One region of the Jeotgalibaca porci genome, then DNA from elsewhere that is predicted to be linked to it. Evidence: a T-box and tRNA genes for the amino acid it is inferred to sense, from the RefSeq annotation. Region 1 holds a T-box; the other regions hold tRNA genes.
The links. The T-box of region 1 lies ahead of tyrS (tyrosine--tRNA ligase). A T-box ahead of a tRNA ligase gene usually reads a tRNA of that ligase, here a tRNA-Tyr.

Region 2: it encodes a tRNA-Tyr, which carries the amino acid that the T-box ahead of tyrS (tyrosine--tRNA ligase) is inferred to sense. The anticodon was not compared.
Region 3: it encodes a tRNA-Tyr, which carries the amino acid that the T-box ahead of tyrS (tyrosine--tRNA ligase) is inferred to sense. The anticodon was not compared.

The regions. Positions count from the first base shown of each region.
Region 1 is NZ_CP049889.1:1,615,039-1,617,281, forward strand. Features, by position in the region: gene tyrS (tyrosine--tRNA ligase) at 1-1,058, opposite strand, end outside; T-box leader at 1,115-1,317, opposite strand; gene G7058_RS08255 (C40 family peptidase) at 1,533-2,243, shown strand, end outside.
Region 2 is NZ_CP049889.1:1,213,859-1,216,101, forward strand. Features, by position in the region: tRNA gene G7058_RS06210 (tRNA-Ser) at 1-43, shown strand, start outside; tRNA gene G7058_RS06215 (tRNA-Met) at 84-156, shown strand; tRNA gene G7058_RS06220 (tRNA-Asp) at 219-294, shown strand; tRNA gene G7058_RS06225 (tRNA-Gly) at 296-366, shown strand; tRNA gene G7058_RS06230 (tRNA-Ile) at 375-448, shown strand; tRNA gene G7058_RS06235 (tRNA-Glu) at 464-535, shown strand; tRNA gene G7058_RS06240 (tRNA-Val) at 557-629, shown strand; tRNA gene G7058_RS06245 (tRNA-Asp) at 632-704, shown strand; tRNA gene G7058_RS06250 (tRNA-Phe) at 784-859, shown strand; tRNA gene G7058_RS06255 (tRNA-Tyr) at 861-941, shown strand; tRNA gene G7058_RS06260 (tRNA-Trp) at 958-1,028, shown strand; tRNA gene G7058_RS06265 (tRNA-His) at 1,043-1,118, shown strand; tRNA gene G7058_RS06270 (tRNA-Gln) at 1,123-1,193, shown strand; tRNA gene G7058_RS06275 (tRNA-Cys) at 1,210-1,280, shown strand; tRNA gene G7058_RS06280 (tRNA-Leu) at 1,319-1,402, shown strand; gene G7058_RS06285 (ACT domain-containing protein) at 1,650-1,919, shown strand; gene G7058_RS06290 (PFL family protein) at 1,934-2,243, shown strand, end outside.
Region 3 is NZ_CP049889.1:628,906-631,148, reverse strand. Features, by position in the region: rRNA gene G7058_RS03310 (23S ribosomal RNA) at 1-123, shown strand, start outside; rRNA gene rrf (5S ribosomal RNA) at 228-343, shown strand; tRNA gene G7058_RS03300 (tRNA-Asn) at 355-428, shown strand; tRNA gene G7058_RS03295 (tRNA-Ser) at 475-561, shown strand; tRNA gene G7058_RS03290 (tRNA-Glu) at 582-653, shown strand; tRNA gene G7058_RS03285 (tRNA-Val) at 681-753, shown strand; tRNA gene G7058_RS03280 (tRNA-Asp) at 756-828, shown strand; tRNA gene G7058_RS03275 (tRNA-Phe) at 907-982, shown strand; tRNA gene G7058_RS03270 (tRNA-Tyr) at 984-1,064, shown strand; tRNA gene G7058_RS03265 (tRNA-Trp) at 1,080-1,150, shown strand; tRNA gene G7058_RS03260 (tRNA-His) at 1,166-1,241, shown strand; tRNA gene G7058_RS03255 (tRNA-Gln) at 1,246-1,316, shown strand; tRNA gene G7058_RS03250 (tRNA-Leu) at 1,414-1,497, shown strand; gene G7058_RS03245 (DUF969 domain-containing protein) at 2,089-2,243, shown strand, end outside.

The DNA.
Region 1 (2,243 bases):
TGTTCAGTTAAATCAGATTCGAAAGTGGGCATATTTTTGAACCCTTGCGCGATTTCATTGGCGTTCAATTCTTTTACGTTTCCAGTAAATAGTGCTTCCGTAATTTTTAATGCATCTGCCAACGCTTGTTCGCCGTGGACAAATTTTGTCATTTCAGCTGCAAGTGTTTTTTGGGCTTCGCGTTTATGTGGTTCTGTTTCAACTTTTTCAGCCAATGAAGAAATTTCTTCTTGTGAAAGGAATGTAAAGTAGTTCAAGTATTTCACGACATCACGGTCATCTTGGTTTACCCAGAATTGGTAGAATTCGTAAGGCGTTGTCATTTCCGCATCCAACCACACCGCGCCGCCAGCCGTCTTACCGAATTTCGTACCATCCGCTTTCAACATCAACGGAATAGTCAGACCGTATGCTTCTGCTTCCGCGCCTTCTTTTTTACGGATTAATTCCAAACCGGCTGTAATATTTCCCCATTGATCCGCACCACCAACTTGCAATTGCACGTCTAGGTTACGGTATAAGTGGAGGTAATCCATGGATTGCAAAATTTGGTAAGAGAATTCCGTAAATGAAATTCCTGTTTCCAAACGGCTTGCAACGATATCTTTTGCTAACATGGTATTCAGGTTGAAGTTTTTACCGAAATCTCTCAGGAAATCTAACAATGAGAGGTTCTTCGTCCAGTCTAAGTTATTAACGAGACGAATTTCTGAGTCTGACTCGCCAGCTTTGAACAACTTTTGCATTTGTTCTGTAATCTTTTGCGCGTTGTAAGCGACCGTTTCTTCTGATTGTAAAACGCGTTCCTCTGACTTTCCGCTAGGGTCTCCAATTGAACCTGTTGCAGCGCCGATTAAAATGACCGGTTTGTGGCCAGCTAGTTGGAATCTTTTCAGAATCATGAAGGGAATCAAGTGTCCAATATGCATACTTGCACCCGTAGCATCGATTCCACAGTATAAGCCAATACTTTTCTTTTCAATTAACTTCGTTAGTCCTTCAGCGTCCGTCTGTTGATTAATGGCACCGCGCCATTCTAAATCTTCAATAATATTCATGTATATTTGCCTCCGATTTCTATTTTTTTGTATAAAAAAAGTCCCCGACTGTAACAGTCAGGGACGATAATTTACCGTGGTACCACCCAGATTGCATTTCGAAAAAATCGAAATACCTCTTTGCAGGTAACGTCTGCTAAACGCTTGTTTAAGAAAGCTCGGGAGTGTAATTCAGTTCAAGGTCGTACCGATTCTCACCACCATCGGCTCTCTACGAATTCAAAACCTTAATCCTACTGGTTTCCGTCATCACTTTTAATATTTGTATGATTGCAATTATTATAACGAGCGCGCTTGATTCCGTCAACTGTCTAAAGCGCTTTAGGACATAAGTTGGGTTGTGTTACAGATGTGTTACAAAGAAGCTACAAGTTGTCGAAAAACGATTTTTCACAAAGTAACTATGCTATGATTTCATCACTGAGATAAATATAAACTTTAAAATATATATGAAACCGACACGGAGGTACTAACTTGAAGAAGAAACTTGCCACATTATTACTCACAAGTTCATTGCTTGCATCAACGATGATAGCACCTATTGCCGCTTCCGCAGATGAATTACAAAATAAAATTGAACAACAAGAATCTAAATTAGAAGCAATTCAATCTGAAGTTCTATCAGCACAACAAACGTTAACTGCTGTTCAAGCAGAAATTTCTGCTGCAGAATCTCGTTCAAATGAATTACTTGAGTCTCGTATCACAACACAAGACGAAGTAACTACATTGGCTGAAGAAATCGAAAAATTAGAAATTATTATTGAAAAACGTGAAGAGCAATTACAAGAACAAGCCCGTTCTGTACAGGTAAATGGTTCAAACACAAACTACATTAACTTTGTATTTGCTTCTGAATCTTTAACAGATTTAGTTGCACGTGTTGAAGTCGTTACAACAATGGTATCAGCGAACAAATCATTAGTTGAACAACAAATTTCTGATAAAGAAGCTGTTACAGATAAAAAAGTAGCTTCTGAAGAGAAACTTGAAGAAATTATCGGTATGTCAACTGAGCTTGAGCAATTGAAAGCTGATTTACATATTAAAAAAATCGAAGAAGAAAGTGCAATTGCAGCTTTGAATGCTGAACAGTCAACTGTTCAAGCTGACCGCGACAAATTTATTGCACAAAAAGAAGAAGCAGATCGTCGTGCAGCTGAAGAAGCCGCAGCAATCGCAGCA
Region 2 (2,243 bases), 400 kb from region 1:
AGGCGTGTAAAAGCGTGCAAGGGTTCGAATCCCTTATCCTCCTTCATTATCTTTTTATGAGATATGACATATTATTTTATTATCGCGGGGTAGAGCAGTTGGCAGCTCGTCGGGCTCATAACCCGGAGGTCACAGGTTCGAGTCCTGTCCCCGCAATTATCATGTTCATAGCATCATGATACACGTGAGCATTTGCTCACATTTACTTTTTAAATGCCGGTTCCGTGGTGTAGGGGTCAACATGCCTGCCTGTCACGCAGGAGATCGCGGGTTCAAATCCCGTCGGGACCGCCATGCGGGTGTAGTTTAGTGGTAAAACCACAGCCTTCCAAGCTGTTGTCGGGAGTTCGATTCTCCTCACCCGCTTTTTTTATGGGCCTATAGCTCAGCTGGTTAGAGCGCACGCCTGATAAGCGTGAGGTCGATGGTTCGAGTCCATTTAGGCCCATTTTTTTATTTACATGGCCCGTTGGTCAAGCGGTTAAGACACCGCCCTTTCACGGCGGTAACACGGGTTCGAGTCCCGTACGGGTCATATTTTTGTTTTACAGTACATGGAGGTTTAGCTCAGCTGGGAGAGCATCTGCCTTACAAGCAGAGGGTCGGCGGTTCGATCCCGTCAACCTCCATTGGTTCCGTGGTGTAGGGGTCAACATGCCTGCCTGTCACGCAGGAGATCGCGGGTTCAAATCCCGTCGGGACCGTTATTATCTTCTTAATGTATAGCTGCATAAGGAAGTATAATTCACTTGGACGTATGTCCACAGTATTGTTTCACAGATTGGCCTGGTAGCTCAGTTGGTAGAGCACTTGATTGAAGCTCAAGGTGTCGGCGGTTCGATTCCGTCCCAGGCCACCATGGAGGGGTAGCGAAGTGGCTAAACGCGGCGGACTGTAAATCCGCTCCTTCGGGTTCGGCAGTTCGAATCTGCCCCCCTCCATTAATTTTTTATCCATAGGGGTATAGTTTAAAGGTAGAACTACGGTCTCCAAAACCGTCAGTGTGGGTTCAATTCCTACTACCCCTGTTTGGATTATTATGGCGATTGTGGCGAAGTGGTTAACGCACCGGTTTGTGGATCCGGCATTCGTGGGTTCAATTCCCATCAGTCGCCCCATTTTTGGGCTATAGCCAAGCGGTAAGGCAACGGACTTTGACTCCGTCATCGTTGGTTCGAATCCAGCTAGCCCAGTTAATACAAGTTATATGGCGGTATAGCCAAGTGGTAAGGCACAGGTCTGCAAAACCTTCATCACCGGTTCAAATCCGGTTACCGCCTTTCCCATTAGGGATGAAAATTTGCAAAAATAATGTAATGCCGGCGTGGCGGAATAGGCAGACGCGCTGGACTCAAAATCCAGTGCCCGCGAGGGCGTGCCGGTTCGACCCCGGCCGCCGGTATCTTATAAAAAAGCTCAAAACGTAAATTCGTTTTGAGCTTTTTTTGTATTTGAGTATATTACTAGAACGCTATATTAGTGCCTAACATGCTTTTTAAGAGATAGAAAAGAGTTTCACCTATAGAATAACGTTAAGTCGATTAGAATGGATTTATTGGCCACAAGAGACAATACAAAATATTTAGTAACGAACTGTTTCATATTGTGGTACACTATTCAAAATGATTTTTGAAAAGAGGATGAATAGTGTGAAAGCAATTATTACAGTTACTGGAAAAGACCACAAAGGCATTGTTGCTTCTGTGAGCACAAAGCTGTCAGATTTAGATGTAAATATATTGGATATCTCCCAAACATTGATGGAGGAATATTTCACAATGATTTTGTTAGTCGATTTTACTTCTTCACCTTATAGTATCGTTGAAGTTCAGAAGGAAATGGAAGAAATTGAAGAGAAACAAAAATTGGTCGTTCGCATACAATCGGAAGCAATTTTTGATGCGATGCATACCTTATAAGGCAGGTAAATGATATGAACCGACAAGAAAATATACTGGAAACAATTCAAATGATTGCGGAAGATAAGTTAGATATCCGCACAGTAACGATGGGGATATCGCTCTTAGATTGTGCGGATTCTGACGGTGAAAAAGCACGTGAGAAAATCTATAATAAAATCACGACATACGCCGAAAGATTAGTTGCTGTTGCAAGTGAAATTGAACAGGAGTTGGGTGTTCCCATTGTGAACAAACGTATTTCCGTAACACCTATTTCATTGGTGGCTGGCGCTTCTTCTGACACTGACTATGTAGAATTTGCGAAAACATTAGATGCGGCTG
Region 3 (2,243 bases), 990 kb from region 1:
ATGAGATTTCCCATCATCTAGAATGAGTAAGACCCCTGAGAGACGATCAGGTAGATAGGCTAGGAGTGGAAGTGCAGCGATGTATGGAGCGGACTAGTACTAATCGGTCGAGGACTTAACCAAGATTTAGAATAAAAAAAGCAAGCGATGAATGAGCTTTGGTCAGCTGTTCAGTCGTGTTATGGATTCAGTTTTGAGGGAACGTTGTTCCTTTAATTAAATAATTGTGCGGTGACGATGGCGAGAAGGTCACACCTGTTCCCATCCCGAACACAGAAGTTAAGCTTCTTAGCGCCGATTGTAGTGAAGGGTTTCCCTTTGTGAGAGTAGGACGTTGCCGCGCAGTAATTTTATTCCGCAATAGCTCAGTTGGTAGTAGCGCATGACTGTTAATCATGATGTCGTAGGTTCGAGTCCTACTTGCGGAGTTCTCTTTTTATGAAGAGGGATATGATTGATTATAATAGGTTCTCTGGAGAGTTGTCCGAGTGGCCGAAGGAGCACGGTTGGAAACCGTGTAGGCGGGAAACCGTCTCAAGGGTTCGAATCCCTTACTCTCCGTTCAAAAATATTATTATAATGGCCCGTTGGTCAAGCGGTTAAGACACCGCCCTTTCACGGCGGTAACACGGGTTCGAGTCCCGTACGGGTCATAACAAATTGTATTTATAGAAATACATGGAGGTTTAGCTCAGCTGGGAGAGCATCTGCCTTACAAGCAGAGGGTCGGCGGTTCGATCCCGTCAACCTCCATTGGTTCCGTGGTGTAGGGGTCAACATGCCTGCCTGTCACGCAGGAGATCGCGGGTTCAAATCCCGTCGGGACCGTTTTATCTTCTTAATGTATAGCTGCATAAGGAAGTATAATTCACTTGGACGTATGTCCACAGTGTTGTTTCACAGATTGGCCTGGTAGCTCAGTTGGTAGAGCACTTGATTGAAGCTCAAGGTGTCGGCGGTTCGATTCCGTCCCAGGCCACCATGGAGGGGTAGCGAAGTGGCTAAACGCGGCGGACTGTAAATCCGCTCCTTCGGGTTCGGCAGTTCGAATCTGCCCCCCTCCATTCTTTTTTTGTTTTAGGGGTATAGTATAATGGTAGTACTACGGTCTCCAAAACCGTCAGTGTGGGTTCGAATCCTACTACCCCTGTTTTGGATTATTATGGCGATTGTGGCGAAGTGGTTAACGCACCGGTTTGTGGATCCGGCATTCGTGGGTTCAATTCCCATCAGTCGCCCCATTTTTGGGCTATAGCCAAGCGGTAAGGCAACGGACTTTGACTCCGTCATCGTTGGTTCGAATCCAGCTAGCCCAGTAAGATTATAACGAAGGCACAGCCACCTATTGACTGAACTAAATATTAGTTGAAGTCGTGGGTGCTTTTTTTTCTTAACAATCTTAATATGTAAGATGCCGGCGTGGCGGAATAGGCAGACGCGCTGGACTCAAAATCCAGTGCCCGCGAGGGCGTGCCGGTTCGACCCCGGCCGCCGGTATACTTTAGCACCATCATTTCTTATGAGATGATGGTGCTTTTTTTGTAGTAGTATAGGGTAATATAAGTTTCTGGAGGAACGTCATTCATTGTGTAGACGTGCAAAGGTCAGTTGAAAAGGTCCAACTCTTGCACTATTTACCGCGAAAGCGTGAAAAAGTCAGCTTAAATCAACCAACCTTTGCACGTCGAGTCACCCTAACATAACTCCTCGACTTATTCCACGTGGAAAAAAAGCTTGATTTAACAATCTTTGGACCGGGTGATTCCTTTGTGGACGTGCTTAAATGATGCATAAACGGAGATTGTTAGATAAATAAAATGCTTTTTTTTTAGGTAAAAAGGAAGGAGCCGGCTTTCAGGGAATTACAAAACGCTGAAAGCCGGTAAAATATGAAAAATACCGGCTTTCAGCAAATTCAGAAACCGTGAAAGCCGGTAGAAGAGGTAAGACGCCGCTCTAACTGCTTTCAAACGCAACTTTCATCACCCACACTATAGATTACTGTCCGATAAGGCCTAAGTTTTTCAACATATTCGTATATCTGGTATAATAAGATGATTAAAAATATTATATAAGGAGTGAGAAATAATGGAATGGATACGATTAATTGGTATTGCTATTATTGTCGTTGGTTTTGTTCTAAAGCTTGATACGATTGCTGTTGTTTTAATTGCTGCAATTGTGACCGGGTTAGTATCCGGTATTTCTTTTGTGGAGATTTTAGAAATTTTAGGCTCTGCATT